2 regions of the Thioclava sp. L04-15 genome follow, and region 1 is predicted to be linked to the other one. Evidence: riboswitches for the same ligand, from Rfam matches in the RefSeq annotation. Region 1 holds a riboswitch; the other holds the start of a gene.
The links. A riboswitch is a leader RNA that binds a small molecule or an ion and turns the genes downstream of it on or off. The one in region 1 is predicted to bind thiamine pyrophosphate.
Positions count from the first base shown of each region.

Region 2: linked by a shared signal. The riboswitch ahead of thiM (hydroxyethylthiazole kinase) and the one ahead of thiB (thiamine ABC transporter substrate binding subunit) in region 1 are both predicted to bind thiamine pyrophosphate.

Region 1 covers NZ_MPZW01000001.1:110,395-119,586, reverse strand. Annotated here, with positions in the region: gene BMI90_RS00615 (haloacid dehalogenase type II) at 1-408, opposite strand, end outside; gene BMI90_RS00610 (pyrroline-5-carboxylate reductase dimerization domain-containing protein) at 474-1,253, opposite strand; gene BMI90_RS00605 (SDR family oxidoreductase) at 1,390-2,178, opposite strand; gene fabB (beta-ketoacyl-ACP synthase I) at 2,206-3,435, opposite strand; gene fabA (bifunctional 3-hydroxydecanoyl-ACP dehydratase/trans-2-decenoyl-ACP isomerase) at 3,468-3,977, opposite strand; gene irrA (iron response transcriptional regulator IrrA) at 4,127-4,552, shown strand; gene BMI90_RS00585 (ATP-binding cassette domain-containing protein) at 4,549-5,262, opposite strand; gene BMI90_RS00580 (thiamine/thiamine pyrophosphate ABC transporter permease ThiP) at 5,246-6,796, opposite strand; gene thiB (thiamine ABC transporter substrate binding subunit) at 6,772-7,764, opposite strand; TPP riboswitch at 7,801-7,907, opposite strand; gene aroC (chorismate synthase) at 8,122-9,192, shown strand, end outside.
Region 2 covers NZ_MPZW01000003.1:346,837-356,028, reverse strand. Annotated here, with positions in the region: gene cbiE (precorrin-6y C5,15-methyltransferase (decarboxylating) subunit CbiE) at 1-429, shown strand, start outside; gene BMI90_RS10075 (cobalamin biosynthesis protein) at 426-755, shown strand; gene cobM (precorrin-4 C(11)-methyltransferase) at 752-1,549, shown strand; gene BMI90_RS10065 (cobyrinate a,c-diamide synthase) at 1,546-2,865, shown strand; gene cobA (uroporphyrinogen-III C-methyltransferase) at 2,862-3,608, shown strand; cobalamin riboswitch at 3,640-3,859, shown strand; gene BMI90_RS10055 (energy-coupling factor ABC transporter permease) at 3,890-4,555, shown strand; gene cobF (precorrin-6A synthase (deacetylating)) at 4,620-5,381, shown strand; TPP riboswitch at 5,551-5,645, shown strand; gene thiM (hydroxyethylthiazole kinase) at 5,706-6,494, shown strand; gene thiE (thiamine phosphate synthase) at 6,491-7,102, shown strand; gene thiD (bifunctional hydroxymethylpyrimidine kinase/phosphomethylpyrimidine kinase) at 7,099-7,902, shown strand; gene tenA (thiaminase II) at 7,899-8,585, shown strand; gene BMI90_RS10025 (Hint domain-containing protein) at 8,916-9,192, shown strand, end outside.

The DNA of each region.
Region 1 (9,192 bases):
CCCCACACCCGCCGCATGCACTGCCGCGTCGAGCATCTCCGGCGCGCCATTCGACAAGATCGCGCGCCCGATGCCGCGATGATGCAGAGCGTCGAGCATTTCAGGCACTTCGGGATAGGCGGGCAGTTCTCGATAGAGCGCCATCAGACGATCGGCCAGATCGGGATCGTCGAGGCTCTGCGCCTCCATCGCCCAGTCGAGCCCGTCGCGGGTGAGCTGCCAGAAATCGACGTAATCGCCCATCACCTCGCGCAGCCAGCTGTATTCGAGCTGCTTGCGCCGCCAGTCAGCGGCGAGACGCGGCCAGATCTCGCTCAGGCGCGGCTCTTCCAGCGCCAGTTCGCGTGCGGCGGCATCGACATCGAAGAGCGTGCCATAGGCATCGAAGACGCAAAGCTGAATGGACATGGTGGTGATCCTCCCCGTAATCGTCGCGGGCTCCAACCTAGCGAAGGGGCGCCGCGCCGCAAGGGTCAGTAGATCTCGCGCGATGCTTTCGTGGCCGCCTTTAGCCCCCTCGCAATCAGCCCGTCGAACCCGGCATCTTGCAAGGCGATGAGGCCTGCGGCGGTGGTGCCCGCATAATCGATCATCTCCTGCACATGCGCCTCGGGGCGCGGCCCCTCGGCCATCATCGCCCCTGACGCGCGAAACAGCTGGCGCACGGCCCGATCGGCCACCTCGGGCGGCACACCCTCGGCTTCGGCATGGCGCGCCATGGCCGCCGCGCAGGCGGCGACGAAGCCCGGAACCGGGCCGATCAGCGCCGTGAAGAGGTCGATCTGGGCCTCGTCGTGGATCTCGTCGGTCTGCCCGCAGGTCTCGAAGAGGGCGCGCGTGCGGGTGCGGTCCGTGTCAGTGACAGCTTCGCTTGCGATCCATGGGGAATAGGCGAGCGCACGGGCCGCCGCGGGGCTGGACATGGCGCGGATCACGCGGGGGCTGCGCGAGATGCGGGTGAGTTCGGCCAGAGGCACACCCGCCATGACCGAAATCACCAGCTTGTCCGGGGCGTCTATCGTCAGGTCGCGCGCGGCGGTGGGCGGCACGCAGAGGATCACCACATCGCAACGATCCGCTAGCGCCTGCGGGTCGGTCAGCACGTTCTCAGCGGGAAAGCCGGGGATGTCGGGCGCCTTGCCCGAGCGGTTCGCCACGAACAGCGCCTGCGGCTTCGCTCGCCACAGCGCCTCTGCGATGGCCGCGCCCAGCATGCCCGAGCCGATGATGCCGATGGTGAAATCGAGTGCCATGCGCGCCTCCCTGATGGATCTGGGCGAGCCTAGCGTGGGGGATCGACGGACGAAAGAGAGAGGTGTCCTCAAGCATGCGCTCGCGCCCGATGCGCGGCGAAGCCGCAGGGCGCGCGCCCTGCTGGAGGTTCGCCCCTTACAGGTTTTCGGCCGCAGGCATGCCCAGCACGTGATAGCCGCTGTCGACGGAGATGATTTCGCCGCTCGTGCAGGCCCCATAGTCAGAGCACAGATAGACAGCCGTACCGCCGATCGCCTCGAGCGTCGCGTTGTGGCGCAAGGGCGCGTTGGCCTCGGTGTGGCGGAAGGTCTTGCGCGCGCCGCCGATGGCCGCGCCCGCGAGCGTTTTCATCGGACCGGGCGAGATCGCGTTCACGCGAATGCCATCGGGGCCGAGATCGGCCGCGAGGTAGCGCACCGCCGATTCCAGCGCGGCCTTGGCCACGCCCATCACGTTGTAGAACGGCGTCACGCGCTGCGAGCCCATATAGGTCAGCGTGATCATCGAGCCGCCTTCGGTCATCAGCTCAGACGCGCGCTTGGCGACGTCGATGAAGCTGTAGCACGAGATCGTCAGCGAGTTCTTGAAGTTGTCGCGGGTGGTGTTGATGAAGCGGCCCGCAAGCTCGTTCTTGTCGGAATAGGCGATCGCATGGATCACGAAGTCGATCGAGCCCCATTCCGCCTTCAGCTTGGCGAAGGCGGCATCCATGGAGGCGTCGTCATTCACGTCCACATCGAGCAGCAGGGTAGACCCGACGCTCTCGGCGAGCGGTTCAACCCGCTTGCCGAAGGCCTCGCCCTGATAGGAGAATGCAAGATCTGCGCCCTCGTTGGCCAGCGCCTTCGCGATGCCCCAGGCAATCGAACGTTCGTTGGCGACGCCCATCACGAGGCCGCGCTTACCCTTCATCAGTTCCGCCATTCCCGTCCCTGCCGCCGTTTCTTGCCGTTAGTCGCGATATTTGCTCATCACGAGCGACGCATTGGTGCCGCCGAAGCCGAAGCTGTTCGACAGGACCGAGTCGAGCTCGATATCGTCGATGCGCTGCATGGCGATCTCTTCCGGTTTGATCGCCGGGTCGAGCTCGGTGATGTTGGCCGAAGCCGCGATGAAGTTGTTCTCCATCATCAGCAGCGAATAGATCGCCTCATGCACGCCGGTCGCGCCGAGCGAGTGGCCGGTCAGTGACTTGGTGGACGAGATCTTCGGAACGTTGCCCTCGCCGAAGACGCGGCGCACGGCCTCGATCTCTGTCACGTCGCCCGCCACCGTCGAGGTGCCATGCGCGTTGATATAGGAGATCTTGCGGCCTTCGGGCAGCGTCGAGACGGCGAGCTTCATCGAACGTTCGCCACCCTCGCCCGAGGGGGCCACCATGTCATAGCCGTCCGAGGTCGCGCCGTAGCCGGTGACTTCGGCGTAGATCTTCGCGCCACGCGCCTTGGCGTGCTCGAGCTCTTCAAGCACGACAACGCCGCCGCCGCCCGCGATGACAAAGCCGTCGCGGGTCGCGTCGAAGGCGCGCGAGGCGGTCTCGGGGGTGTCGTTATACTTGGACGACATCGCGCCCATCGCGTCGAAGAGGCAGCTCAGCGTCCAGTCGAGCTCTTCGCCGCCACCGGCGAAGATGATGTCCTGCTTGCCCATCTGGATCAGTTCGGCCGCGTTGCCGATGCAATGCGCCGAGGTCGAGCAGGCCGAGGTGATCGAGTAGTTCACGCCCTTGATCTTGAACGGCGTCGCGAGGCAGGCCGAGTTGGTCGAGCTCATGCAGCGCGTGACCATGAACGGCCCCATGCGCTTGGGCGAGCCCTTCTCCATGACGATGCGGTGCGCTTCGAAGAAGTTCGAGGTCGACGGACCGCCCGAGCCCATGATGAGGCCGGTGCGGGGGTTCGAGATGTCGCCGTCTTCCAGGCCGCTATCGGCCAGCGCCTGCTCCATCGCGATGAAGTTATAAGCGGCGCCGGGGCCCATGAAGCGCAGGTTGCGCTTATCTATATGGTCCTCGAGCGTGATCTGCGGCTGGCCCTTGACCTGGCTGCGGAACCCGCGTTCGGCGTAGTCCTCGGCGAAGACGATGCCGGACTTGCCGGCCTTCAGACTGGCGGTGACTTCTTTGGCATTGTTGCCGATGGGCGAGACGATGCCCAACCCGGTGATGACGACGCGGCGCATGGCTGGCCTCCTGTCTTTGTCTCGAATGGGGGTCAGCTCTCGGAGAGAGCGACCTTCATGTCCTTGACCTGGTAGATCACTTCGCCATCGGCCTCGACGATCCCGTCGGCGACGCCCATGGTCAGCCGGCGGGTCTGCACGGCCTTGGTGAAATCGACCTTGTAAGTCAGCATTTTACGATCGGGACGGACCATGCCGGTGAGCTTCACTTCGCCCACGCCGAGCGCATAGCCGCGACCCTGCCAGCCACGCCAGCCGAGGTTGAACCCGGTGAGCTGCCACAGGCCATCGAGGCCGAGACAGCCGGGCATGATCGGGTTGCCGGGGAAATGGCACTCGAAGAACCACAGGTCGGGGGTGATATCGAACTCGGCGACCACATGGCCCTTGCCGTGCAGACCGCCATCGCCCGAGATCTCGGTGATGCGATCCATCATCAGCATCGGAGGAGCCGGAAGCTGCGCATTGCCGGGGCCGAACAGCTCCCCGCGTGCGCATTTCAGAAGATCCTCTTTCCCGAAGCTCGTCGGAAACCCTGCCATTGGCGCTCCTTCCCGGTTTTGGCGTGCTTTTGAAAACCCTCTATCACCGCGCGGCTGAGCGGCGCAAGGGTAACGGCGCGGGCGCATCCGAACGGTTCCATTGAAACCCGAGGCGAAAAGTCGCATATAAGATGACGAGGAGGGCCAACATGGCTGTGAAAAGCTCGACAGAACAGCGTCGCGGGCAGGAATGGCTCGCCAAGGGCGGGCTGCGCCCGACCCGTCAGCGTCTTGCGCTGGCGACGCTTCTCGTGGGCGATGGCAACAACCGTCACGTCACTGCCGAGAGCCTTTATGCCTCCGCACTTGAGCGCGGCGAGAAAGTTTCCCTCGCGACCGTCTACAACACCCTCAAGGCCTTTTGCGAGGCGGGGCTGATGTATGAGATCGCCGTGGATGCATCGCGGAGCTATTTCGACACCCGGATGGACGATCACCCGCATTTCTTCTGGGAAGATGACAACCGCCTGTCGGACGCGCCTGCCGAGGAACTCAAACTTCTCTCGGTGCCCAAGCCTCCCGAAGGCGCAGAAATCACCCGCGTCGATGTGGTGATCCGGGTCCGCAAGACCTAATCGCGCGGCCGCGCCCCTTCGCCCAGATATTCTCTCAGCACTGGCGGCGGATCGGCCAGCAGCGCGGTCGTGTCCTGCGGCGGATGCGCCTTGCCTTCGGCCACGAGAACGGTTTGCGGGCAGAGCACGCGCGCGTCCTCGGGATCGTGACTGACCATCAGAACGGTCGTTCCCTGTTCGCGCGCGATCTCGGCCACCAGCGCAAGCATCTCCGTCTTCAGCGCGGGACCGAGGGCGGCGAAAGGTTCGTCGAGCAGCAGCATCGGTCGCGCCCGCAGCAGGGCGCGCGCAAGGCCCGCCCGGCTTTGCTGTCCCCCCGAGATCTGCCCCGGCTTGCGCTTGCCCAACCCTTCCAATCCGACGCGGGCAAGGGCCTCCTCGATCTGCGCGCGTGCCGCGCGGTCGATTTTGCCTTTCGGGTTCAGGCCGAGGGCGAGGTTCGTTTCAAGCGTCAGATGCGGAAAGAGGTTCTGATCCTGAAACAGGATCGACAGCGGGCGTTCTCCCGGCGCAGTGCCGGTGATCTCTGCACTGTCCCAGAGCACCCGTCCCGCACTCGGCGCAAGAAATCCGGCGATCACCGAAAGCAGCGTCGATTTGCCCGCGCCCGACGGGCCGATCACGGCGACGCTCGCGCCGGTTTCGATCTCAAGATCGGCGCTCAGGCGGAAGTCGCCCTGTTCGATGGCCAGTTTATCGAGAGTCAGCATGATGTCCTGCGCGGTCGAGCGCCCAGAAGAGCGCGAATGTAAGTGACAGCAAGAGCGTCGCCGCGCCCGCCGCCTGATCCATCCGATAGGAGCCCATCAGCTGGAACAGCGCCAGCGGCAACGTGCGGGTCTGGCCATCGGAGAAAAGCGTGATGACGCCGAGATCACCCATCGAAAACGCCGCCGCGAGCCCTGCCGAGAAACCCAGAGGCCGGGCGAGACGCGGCAGCGTCAGCAGGCGCAGCCGCGCGATCCCGCGCATCCCCAGCGAGGCGGCGAGCCGGTCGTAGTCGGATTGCAGCGTGCGGATCTCGGGCATCAGGATGCGGGTCGCAAAGGGGATCGACAGCGCGGCATTCGTCAGCAGTACCATCGGCAGGGCGAGGCTCGTGGGGTTGATGAAGGGCCGCGCAATGAGAAACGCGCCCGTGCCCATCACCAGCGCCGAGGCCGTCATCGGCAGCATCGCCGCGATCTCGGCCCAGCGGTGGCGGGTGGCGGCCAGCGCCAGCGGCAGGGCGATGATGAGCGTGACGAGGGTGGAGGCGAGCGCGATCACAAGTGAGGTCAGCGTCGCGGGCCAGATCATCGCGGGCAGCTCGGGCAGGGCGGGCAGACCACGCGCGAAGACCGCGCCGATCGGGGCGAGCAGGAAGGCGGCGGCGAGCACGATCGCGAGCGCGTCGAGGGAGGTGCGCCCCGCACCACCTGCGAGTTGCGGGATGGGTCGCGTTGTGCGGTCATGGCCCGCGCCGAAGCTCGCGGGCATCGTTACGCGCGCCGCGATCAGCAGCGCCGTGACCGAGATCGCGACCTGCACCAGCGCGAGGCTCGCGGCGCGGCCCATGTCGAAATCGAAGCGGAAGGCCTGATAGATCGCAAGTTCCACCGTGGTGGCGCGCGGGCCGCCGCCAAGGGTCAGTGCCACCGCGAAAGAGGTCAGGCAGACGAGGAAGATCGCGAGGAACGCGCCGGGCAGGACAGAGCGCAACATCGGGCGTTCGAGATGGCGGGTGACCTCGGACGGGCCGAAGCCAAGCGTCGCGGCAAGGCGGAAGCGCTCGGCAGGGATCGCCTGCCAGCCATGTAGGATCATCCGCGTCGCCAGCGGCAGGTTGAAGAAGACATGGGCGATGATCACCCCCTGCGCCCCGTAGATCGTGATCGGCTCGATCCCCAGAGGCGCAAGCATGGCGTTGACCAGCCCGCGCCGCCCGAAAACCGCGATCAGGCCGAAGACGGCGACGATCACCGGCAGGATGAAGGGTGCGCCAAGCAGCGAGATCAGCGCCCCGCGCCCGGGAAAGCGGCGGCGGTGAAGCGCGCGCGCGACCGGGATCGCGAGCACGCAGGAGATCAGCGCCGAAAGCGCCGCCTGCCAGAGCGTGAAGCGGATCGCGGCGAGATCGGTTGCGCGCAGCCCGGTCAGCCCGCCTGCTCGGATCGCCACCGCCGCCAGCGTGCCCAGAACGAGCGCGACCAGAGCCGCGCTCGCCAGGGCCGCAGGCGTTATTTCGCGAAGGCGCGCTGCCATTCTTCCAGCGCCGGTCCGCGCAGTTTCTCAGCCTCGTCCTCGTCCAGATAGAGCGTCTTGTCGGGCATCGGCAGGGTCTGGAAGACCTCGGGCAGCTGGTCATGCGGCAGCTTCGCCGGGAAGGACCAGTTGGCCGTCGCGATCATGCCCTGAAAATCGGGGCTCAGCACGTAATCGAGGAATTTCTGCGCCAGCTCCGGGTGCTTCGAGGTCTTGAGCTGCGCGACCAGTTCGGGGGAGAAGTAATGCCCCTCGGGGAAGATCGCCGCGACCTTGCTGTCATCTTCTTCCGCCATGATGTGATAGGCGGGCGAGGTGACGTAGCTCATAACCATGTCCGCTTCGCCATCGGTGAACATCCCGTAGGCTTCGGACCAGCCCGGCGTCACGGTCAGCACCTTGGGGGCCATCTTTTCCCAGGCAGCCTCGGCCTGGTCGCCGTAGATATCCTTCACCCAGAGCAGCAGCGACAGGCCCGCGATCGAGCTGCGCGGATCCTCGATGACGATCTTGTAGGCGTCTTTCGGAGCGTCTAGCAGTTCCTCGAAGCTTTTGGGCGGGTTTTGCAGCTTCGTCTTGTCATAGATGAAAGCGAGCTCGGACCAGTCGAAGGGCAGGAAGATCGGATCGTCCCATTTGACCGGCATGGCCAGATCGGAAGTATCCTCGTTATGCGGTGCAAAGAGGCCGGTGGCGCGCGCCTTGGCGGTCACGTCGGTATTGAGACCAATCGCGATATCGGCCGAGGTCTTGTCGCCTTCGAGCAGGATGCGCGGCAGCACATCGCCTGCCACGAATTTCAGATCGCAGTCGCAGATCGCCTCGAACCCCTTCTCGATCGCGGGGCCGGGGCCCCATTCGCTCGTGAAGTAGTCGGGCGCGTAGACGGTGAGCACGGGCTTGTCCTCGGCCGCCGCCATCGTGGCGATCAGGCTCAGGGCTCCCGCAAGCATCAGGTGGGTTTTCATGCCTCACTCCTTGGGCTTGCCGGGCGGAGTGGGGCCGGGGGATCCGGCTACCTTCCCTCCGCCGGTCTTAACCGGTTCAGGTTCAACGGGTTCGCGAAGATCGCATCTCAGCCAGCCTTGCGCCGGCACCCCGAGGTGAGGCGCAAACTAAGGGCAGGCGCAGGGCGGTGCAAGTATGAAGGCGAGGGCGCCGGGGCAGGTCATGGTGCGATAGAGTGGTGAGAGGGCATGCGCCAAGCGCTCCCCGGCGGTGCCCCGTGGCGCGCCTTTCCTATGTTGCGCACCACCATCCGCGTTGCCTCGCCACGCCCCGGTTGCTAAAGCAGACGCCAAACATACCCGATCGAGGCCGCGCCCATGTCCTTCAACACATTTGGTCACCTGTTTCGCGTCACCACCTGGGGCGAAAGCCACGGGCCCGCTCTGGGCGCGACGGTGGATGGTTGCCCTCCGGGGATCGAGATCGACGAGGGGTTCATCCAGCAATTCCTCGACCGCCGCCGTCCGGGCCAGTCGAAGGAGACGACCCAGCGCAAGGAGCCCGATGCGGTGCGCATCCTCTCGGGCGTGTTCGAGGGCAAGACGACAGGCACCACGATCCAGCTGATGATCGAGAATACCGACCAGCGGTCTAAGGATTACGGCGAGATCGCGCGGCAGTTCCGCCCCGGTCATGCAGACATCACCTACCACCAGAAATACGGTGTGCGCGATTATCGCGGCGGCGGGCGCTCGAGCGCCCGCGAGACGGCGGCCCGTGTTGCCGCTGGCGGTGTGGCGCAGGCGGTGCTGCGCCAGCTGGTCCCTGATCTGAAGATCTACGGCTACATGGTCCAGATGGGTGCGAAGCATATAAACCGCGCGCGCTTCGACCGCAGCCAGATCCTGCAAAACCCCTTCTTCATTCCCGATGCCGAGGCGGTCGACGAATGGGCCGATTACCTCGCCGCGATCCGCAAGGGGCAGAACTCGGTGGGCGCCGCGATCGAGGTTGTGGCGGAAGGCTGCCCGGCGGGTCTCGGCGCGCCGATCTATGCGAAGATGGATACCGAACTCGCCGCGGCGATGATGTCGATCAACGCGGTGAAAGGTGTCGAGATCGGCGAGGGGATGGCGGCAGCGGCGCTGACCGGCGTCGACAATGCCGACGAGATGGTGATGGGGCCGAACGGGGTGGAATATCTGTCGAACCACGCCGGCGGCATCCTCGGAGGGATCACGACCGGCCAGCCGATCCTCGTGCGCTTCGCGGTCAAGCCGACCTCGTCGATCCTGACGCCCCGCCGCTCGGTCAATGTCGCGGGCGAAGAGGTGGAAGTGATCACCAAGGGCCGCCACGACCCTTGTGTCGGTATCCGCGCGGTGCCGGTGGCCGAGGCGATGATGGCCTGCGTGATCCTCGATCAGTTCTTGATGGACCGCGCTCAG
Region 2 (9,192 bases), on a different contig from region 1:
GGGGGCGGATCGGGCTCGGTCTCGGTCGAGTGGTGCCTTGCCGGAGGACGCGCGATCACCATCGAACCCCGCGCCGACCGGATCGCCAATATTCGCGCCAATATCGAGACATTCGGTCTGTCGCGGCAGATGAAAACCGTCGAGGGGCGCGCGCCCGACGTGCTGGCCGATCTGGCGTCGCCCGATGCGGTCTTCATCGGCGGCGGCGGCTCGACGGCACTCTACGACTGGCTTTGGTCGCATCTGCCCGAGGGGACACGGATCGTCGCCAATGGCGTGACGCTCGAGACCGAGGCGCTGCTTGCGGGGCTTCAATCCCGCCACGGCGGCAGCCTTCTGCGAATTGAACTGTCGCGCGCCGAGCCGCTCGGCTCAATGCGCGGCTGGTCGGCCGCGCGGCCCGTGGTGCAATGGAGCGTCACGCGATGAGGGTGGGTGGGATCGGTTTTCAGCGCGGCGCGTCTGCGGCGTCGCTGCGTGCAGCGCTGGCATCTGTCGGGCCGGTGGACCGGGTCGCGACGGCAGCGCCGAAGGCCGCGGAACTGGCGGCGGCGATTGGACGCGAGGTCGAGGGCGTCGATGTGACAGGGGTCGCCACACCGACGCGATCGCAGGCGTCGTTTGCGGCGCACGCCACAGGATCCGTGGCCGAGGCGGCGGCCCTGGTGGCCGCAGGGCAAGGTGCGCGACTGATACAGGCACGCAAGATCATCGGCGGCGTGACCATCGCCGTCGCAGAAGGAGACGAGGGATGACGGTTCACTTCATCGGAGCAGGGCCGGGAGCGCCCGATCTGATCACGCTGCGCGGGCGCGACCTGATCGCCTCGTGTCCGGTCTGCCTTTATGCGGGCAGTCTGGTGCCGCAGGCCTTGCTTGCGCATTGCCCGGCGGGGGCGAAGATCGTGAACACGGCGCCGCTGAGCCTCGACGAGATCATCGAAGAGATCGCGGCGGCCCATGCGGCGGGGCAGGGCGTGGCGCGGCTGCACTCGGGCGATTTGTCGGTCTGGTCGGCTATGGGAGAACAGCTGCGCCGCCTGCGCGAACTGGGCATTCCCTATGACGTGACGCCGGGCGTGCCGAGTTTTGCCGCCGCAGCGGCGACGCTCAGCGCGGAACTGACCCTTCCCGGGGTGGTGCAGTCTGTGGTGCTCACGCGGACCTCGGGCCGTGCGACGGCGATGCCGCCCGGCGAAACGCTGGAGAATTTCGCGCGCACGGGGGCGGTGCTGGCGATCCACCTTTCGGTCCACGTGCTCGAGAAGGTCATCGCGGATCTTAGCCCGCATTACGGCGCCGATTGCCCTGTCGCCGTCGTCTGGCGCGCAAGCTGGCCCGATGAGCGTGTGGTTCGCGCAACGCTCGGTACGTTGCGCGCCGCCATCGGCGCCGAGATGGAGCGCACCGCGCTGATCCTTGTCGGACGCTCCATCGGGGCCGAGGATTTCGATGAAAGCCGCCTTTACGCGGGCGATTACGACCGCCGTTACCGCCCCGTCGGCACCGATCCGCGCTTTCCCGAAACCGCGCCGGAGCGGGGAGAATGACACCGGGACTGGTGATCTCCGCCCCGGCCTCGGGGACCGGAAAGACGACGCTGACACTGGGGCTTCTTGCGGCGATGCGCGCGCTGCGACTGGATGTCCAGCCCTTCAAATGCGGGCCCGATTACATCGACCCGACCTTTCACCGCGCGGCGGCGGGACGGGCCTCGTTCAATCTCGATGCCTGGGCGATGACGCCCGCGCAGATCGCAGGCCTTGCGGATCGCGCGGCGGATATCGTCGTGGCCGAGGGCTCGATGGGGCTGTTCGACGGGGTGGCCTCGAAGGGCGAGACCGGCACCGGGGCCAGCGCCGATATCGCGGCGCTGATGGGCTGGCCGGTGGTGTTGGTGATCGACGCCTCGGGGCAGGCGCAGACGGCGGCGGCGGTGGCGCAGGGCCTCGCGCGGTTTCGCAAGGGCGTCACGGTCGCGGGGGTCGTGCTCAACAAGGTCGCTTCGCCCCGTCACGAGGCGCTGGTGCGACAGGGTTTCGAGGGGATCGGGGTGCCGGTGCTGGGCGTGCTGCCACGTTCGGCAGGGATCGAATTGCCCTCGCGCCACTTGGGTCTCGTGCAAGCCGAGGAGACGGGGGATCTTGCGCGGCTCCTGAGCGAGGCCGGTCGCATCGTGGCCGAGCACTGTGACCTCGCCGCGATCCTGGCTTGCGCGAAGGCCTCGCCACCCGACGCCTCGCCATGCCGCCCGGTGCCGCCTCCCGGCAGCCGGATCGCGCTTGCTCGCGACGCCGCGTTTTCCTTCGTCTATCCGCACCTGATGGAGGGCTGGCGCGCGGCGGGCGCCACGATCCTTCCCTTCTCGCCGCTGGCCGATGAGGCCCCCGATCCGAGTGCCGATTGCTGCTGGCTGCCCGGAGGCTATCCCGAGCTTCACGCAGGGCGGCTTGCGGGCAATGGAACCTTCCTCGACGGGATCCGCCGCTTCGCGCAGACCCGTCCGGTTCACGGGGAATGCGGCGGTTACATGACGCTTGGGGCGGGGATCGTCGACGCCGAGGGAAAGCGCCACGAGATGCTGGGGCTTCTGGGGCTCGCGACCAGCTTTGCCAAACGCAAGATGCATCTGGGCTATCGCCGCGCCGAGCTGATCGCGCCGCTGCCGGGCCATCGCGCGGCGTCGGCATTGCGTGGCCACGAGTTTCACTATGCCTCGATCCTGTCGCAGCCCGATGCGCCGCTCGCCCGTGTCTTCGATCCCAATGGCGACGCGGTGCCCGAAACCGGATCGCTGTGCGAGATGCCGGGCGGCGGGCGCGTCACCGGCACTTTCTTTCACCTCATTGCGGAGGCCAGCGCATGAGCGGTTTCGTTTCCTTCGTCTCGGCGGGGCCGGGCGATCCCGAGCTTCTGACCCTCAAAGCGGTCGATCGGCTCCAGCGCGCCGATGTGATCCTGTTCGACGATCTCGCCTCGGGCCCGATCCTCGCACATGCGAGCGCTCGGGCCGAGCTGATCGCGGTCGGCAAACGGGCGGGGCGGCCCTCGCCAAAACAGGATCATGTCAGCCGGCTTCTGGTCGATCACGCGCGCGCCGCGCCCCGCATCGTGCGGCTCAAATCGGGCGATAGCGGGATTTTCGGTCGCCTCGAGGAAGAGCTTCGCGCGCTTGATGCGGCGGGGATCGAATACGAGATCATTCCCGGCGTGCCCTCGGCCTGCGCGGCGGCGGCGGCGGCGGGTCTGCCGCTCACGCGGCGGCTGACGGCGCGCAGGGTGCAGTTCGTGACCGGGGCCGATATCACCGGGGATCTGCCCGAGGCGTTGAACTGGTCCGCGCTGGCCGATCCGGGGGCGACGACGGTCGTCTTCATGGGCAAGCGCACCTTCCCGCGCCTCGCCGCGAGCCTGCGCGATCACGGCCTGCCGGGCGAGACGCCCGCGCTTCTGGCCGAGGCCGTGGGGCACCCGCAGCAGCACCTCATCCGCACCACCGTGTCTGAACTGGCGGAGCGATTGGCACAAAGCCGATCCGACCAGCCCGCGCTGATCCTTTACGGCCCGCTTGCCCCTGATGGAGGCGCGAAAAGCGCGCATGAAGAGTGATCGAAACTTGACGCGGCCCGGCGGGTCGCGTTTACCTGAAACCCTGTTTGGTGCCCGCAGATGCGCAAAGCGCAGGGCTCAATCGGGAACGGGGAAGGGTGGACCAAATTGCGGCACCCGAAGCCCCGGCCGCCCCCGCGACTGTATGCGGTGAGCGCGCTCCGACAAGACCACTGGGGATTGCCCCCGGGAAGGTGGAGTGGCGCTTCGACCCGCGAGCCAGGAAACCGGCCAGCAGCCACATCAACCGCCGTCGGGTGTGACGGCAAGGAGAACGCGATATGCATATCGAACCCGGCATCGTCACCGGTGCCAAGATCGTCCTGAGCTATGCCACGGCGGCCACCGCCGGTCTTTATACCCTCAAGATCGCCGCGCAGGCCGTACGCGAACAGGGCCCCGTTTCACTGATCGCCCGCGCCGCCATCGCCACCGGCGCGGTCTTCACCTTCTTCCAGATATTGCCGCATCATGCGGTTGGCGTTTCCGAGGTGCATTTGATCCTCGGTTCGACGCTGTTTCTACTGCTTGGTGCCGCGCCTGCGGCGATCGGGCTGGCGCTGGGGCTTCTCATTCAGGGCCTGTTCTTCGCGCCCTTCGACCTGCCGCAATACGGGATGAACGTGACGACGCTTCTCGTGCCGCTCTTCGGGCTGCAACTTCTTGCCAAGCGTCTGATCGCGCCGGGCACGGCTTACGTCGACCTGAAATACGGTCAGGCTCTGGCGCTTTCGACGGCCTATCAGGGCGGGATCGTGGCATGGGTCGCGTTCTGGGCGCTCTACGGTCAGGGGTTTGCCGAGGTGGGGCAGGTGCTGACCTTCGGGGCGGCCTATATGTCGGTGATCCTTCTCGAGCCGCTTGTCGATCTGGCGGTGCTGGCGCTTGCGAAGCGTGCGTCCGCCCTGCGCGGCAGCGGCTTCGTCACGCCGCGCCTCTACGCCTGAGCGACGTCCGCTGAACGACGACGAAAGGGGGCCGCCAATGGCCCCCTTTCCCCTGGAGAGACGCATGATCGAACTTGCCCTGATCGGTATCGGCACCGGAAACCCTGATCACGTCACCTTGCAGGCGATCGAGGCGATGAACGCTGCGGACCTCATCATGATCCCGGTCAAAGGCCCCGAGAAAACCGAACTGGCCGAACTGCGCCGGACATTGCTCGCGACGCATCTGAAAAATCCCGAAACGCGCGTGGTCGAGTTCGACCTGCCGGTGCGCGACGTGGTTACGACCAGCTATGGCGCGACCGTCGCGGATTGGCATGGCGCGATTGCCGAGGCCTGGGAGACGGTGATCGTCGACACGCTCGACCCCGGAACCCCCGGCAGGGTCGCCCTGCTGGTCTGGGGCGATCCGATGCTCTACGACAGCAGCCTGCGTATCGCCGGGATATTGGGGCGTCGCATTCCGCTGAGACCGCGCGTCATTCCCGGCATCACCGCGATACAGGCGCTTTGCGCAGCCCATGCCATTCCGCTCAACGAGGTGGGTGCGCCGGTCATGATCACGACGGGGCGGCAGCTGCGCGACCACGGTTGGCCGGGTGATGCGGAAACCATCGTCGTGATGCTCGATGGAGAGTGCTCGTTCCGGTCGCTCGATCCCGAGGGATTCCGGATTTGGTGGGGTGGGTGCGTGGCGATGCCGCAAGAGCGCCTTGTCGCCGGAGTTCTGTCCGATGTCGCTGCGGAGATCGTAAAGGTCCGGGAGACCCTGCGGGCGGAAAACGGCTGGGTGATGGATATCTATCTGCTGCGCCGGATCGGTTGAACCTGCGAGACCTCGCCTGTGCGACTGCGAACGGGGGATCGGCTGGCCCGCAAGTTTTCGGGAGGCGGAAGCGCCTTTCATGACCATTCCAGCCACTTTTTCGGCGCCGCGCGACGCCTGACCCGGCACACCCGCTTGACGGGCGCGCGCGAGAATGTCACCTCTGAGCGCGAAGCGACAGGGGCGCTCGGGCAACCGGGCTGAGACGAACCCTTAGAACCTGAACCGGATAATGCCGGCGGAGGGAGGCGCACGAGACGGTCCGGCGCGTTCCCGCCTTCCCTCTCGCACCCTTCCTGACGCCAAATGCTCAAGGAGAGTGCGATGGAAGATCCCGGCCAATATCTCGCGATGATGCGACAGACCGCGCCGCTCGTTCACAACATCACCAATTACGTCGCGATGAACGTGATGGCGAATGTTCTGCTCGCGGCGGGGGCTTCGCCCGCGATGATCCATGCCCGCGAGGAGGCGGCCGAGTTCGCGGGCATCGCGCAGGCGCTGAGTGTCAATATCGGGACGGTCTCGCCGCCCTGGGCCGAGGCGATGGAGGCGGCGGCAACGGTCGCGGGCGAAAAGGATGTGCCTTGGGTGCTTGACCCGGTCGCGGTCGGCGCGACGGGGTATCGGCGCGCGCTAGGCGCGCGGCTCCTGGCGCTCCGCCCCACGGTGATCCGTGGGAATGCGTCAGAGATCCTCGCGCTCGCGGGGGCGGTCTCGGCAGGCAAAGGGGTGGATGCGGGCGAAAGCGTCGAGACCGCAGAGAACGCCGCGCGCGCGCTCGCCCGGCATGGCGGCGCGGTGGTCGCGGTGACGGGTGCGGTCGATTTCGTGACCGATGGCACGCGTGCGGTGCGGATCGCGAATGGCGATGCGATGATGCCGCGCGTGACGGCCCTGGGGTGTTCGCTGACCGGGGTGGTGGCCGCGTTTGCCGCAGGTCAGTCGCCCTTCGAGGCGACGGTCGCGGCGCTGGCCTATTACGGCCTTGCGGGGGAACGCGCGGGGGCCGCGAGCGAGGGCCCCGGAACCTTCCAGCCGGCTTTCCTGGATGCGCTCCATGCAATTGATCCGGCAGCTCTGAACGCCGGTGCGAGGATCGAACTCGCATGATCCCGCCGCTTTGTTTCGTCACCGATCCGGTCGCGCCGCAGCCGGTGATCGCTCAGGCCCTCGCCGCGGCCCAGGGCGGTGCGGGCTGGGTGCAGCTGCGCGACAAGACCCTGCCGGATACGGAGTTCGCGGCGCTCGCCCGGGCGCTGATCGCAGCGCTTGCGCCTCATGAGGTGCCGCTCATCGTCAATGATCGGGTGGAGATTGCGATCTCCGTCGGTGCGCCGGGGCTCCATATCGGCCAGAGCGACGGCGATCCGGCGGCGATCCGCAGCCGGATCGGGCCGGAGATGATCCTTGGTCTCTCGATCGAGGCCGAGGCGCAAATCTCCGCCGTGCCTGCGGGCGTGGACTATCTCGGCGTCGGACCGGTCCATGCCACGGGATCGAAGCCCGATCACGCCCCGCCGATCGGGCATGAGGGCTTCGCGGCGATCGTCGCGCGTACGGAGCTCCCTTGCCTCGCGATCGGCGGCATCACCAAAGCCGACGCCGCCGCGATCCGCGCGGCTGGCGGTGCCGGGATGGCGGTGATCTCGGCGATCTCGCGTGCTCCCGACATGGCGCTTGCCGCCAGAACCCTGTGCAACGCATGGAGCGACACATGATCCCCAACATTCTTTCCATCGCCGGTTCCGATCCCTCCGGCGGCGCCGGTATCCAGGCCGATATCAAGGCGATCTCGGCCAATGGCGGCTATGCGATGAGCGTGCTCACCGCTCTGACCGCACAGAACACGCGCGGAGTGCGGGCGGTCAGCCTTTGCGACACGGATCTGATTGCGGCGCAGATCGCAGCTCTGCGCGACGACATCCGGATCGACGCGATCAAGATCGGGATGCTGGGAGACGCCGCGATCATCGAGTGCGTGGCCGCGGGGATCGACGGGCTCGACTGCCCGGTGGTGCTCGACCCGGTGATGGTGGCCAAGGGTGGCGACCGTCTTCTGGAGGAGGCAGCCGTGAGCGCGTTGCGAACCCTTCTGCCGCGCGCCGATCTGATCACCCCGAACCTGCCCGAGGCCGCCGACCTGCTGGGCTGCGACGAGGCGGAAACCCTCGAACAGATGCGCGAGCAGGCCCATGCGCTGCTGGCGCTCGGCCCGCGTGCGGTTCTGATGAAGGGGGGACATCTGAAAGGCGAACAGAGCCCCGACATGCTTGTCACCAGGCACGATGAACTCCGCTTCGATGCGCCCCGGATCGCCACGTGCAATACCCATGGCACAGGCTGCACCCTGTCCTCCGCGCTCGCGACGGGGCTTGGCATGGGGTTGCCGCTGCCCGAGGCGACGCGGCGCGCCAAAGCCTATCTGAGCGGAGCACTCGCCGCCGCCGACCGTCTCTCGGTCGGGTCGGGGCATGGGCCGGTGCATCATTTCCACGCATATCACGAGGACGACCAATGAGCTTCACCCGAGACCTCGCACGCGAGACGGCCTCGCTGCGCCGCCAGATCCACGCGATGCCCTTCAATCGGGAGCTGGCCGAGGGGCGGCTCGATCCGGCGATCTTCCAGGGGTACATCATTCAGGACGCGCATTACCTCGAAGGTTTTGCCCGCGCCCTCGCTTTGGCCGCATCCAAGGCCTCCGATGCGCCGAGCGTGGCGCAGCTTGCGGGATCGGCGGCGGGCGCGATCGCGGTCGAGCGAGAATTGCACAACCATTACATGGGGTTATTCGGCGTGTCCGCGGACGATTTCGCCGCCATCGCGCCCTCGGCCGCCTGCGATCACTATGTCTCTTTCCTGCTGCGCTCTGCCACCATCGGGGATTTTCCCGAAGCGGTAGCGGCCCTTTTGCCGTGCTTCTGGATCTATCGCGATATCGGTCACGAGATCGCGCAGCACAGCGGCTCGGAAAACCCCTATGCGGCCTGGATCGCGACCTATTCGGGCGATGCCTTCGACCAGAGCGTAGCCCGAATGCTGGACCTCACCGACCGGCTGGGCGCGGCGGCCGATGACGCGGTCCGCGCCCGGATGCATCGGGCCTTCGCACGCAGTTGCTGGCACGAATGGCGGTTCTGGGACAGCGCCTATCACCGCGAGACCTGGCGCCAGCCCGAACCGTTCGAAGAGCGGGTCTAGAGGAACACCGCTCGTCAGGCGGGGCCGCAAAAGCCTGCAATCCGGCGGTGCGTCGCCCGGGATTTTGCGGGTGCGCGCGCAAGCGTGTGATCTTTGTCCCACACATGAGAAGTTCACAGCTTCGTCACAAAGCTGCCCAACTGAAATCACCATTGCATTTCAGTGAGCAGGAGCGTTAACCGTTGAAAAAAACGTGTAGACGAGCAGCTGAGTTTCTTGGCGACAACTTCAGAGCTCCGGGTGTGTGTGATGCCCGTATCGTCCCTATCGCGATGGGGGCGAGCCGCTTGTTTGTCGCCGGGGCGTGTTGTGTGCAAGGACGAGTAACGAATGGCGACGACGTTTAATTGGATCTACCTCGGATATTCGAGCACGATGCTCGACCCGAACGAGGGAAATTCCGATATGGAGAATGCGAGCCGCTTTGTCGGCGCGACCGCAGGCTCCACCACGAATCCGCTGTTCCAGAATATCGTTTCGGCCACCACGATCGACAACGGCGGCACGGTTGGCGCGCTCGACACCAATAACAACGTCTCGAACGACCAGATCGTCACCGATATCGGCTCGGGTCCGACGACGCTCACCTATGATGGTCTGGCCGTCT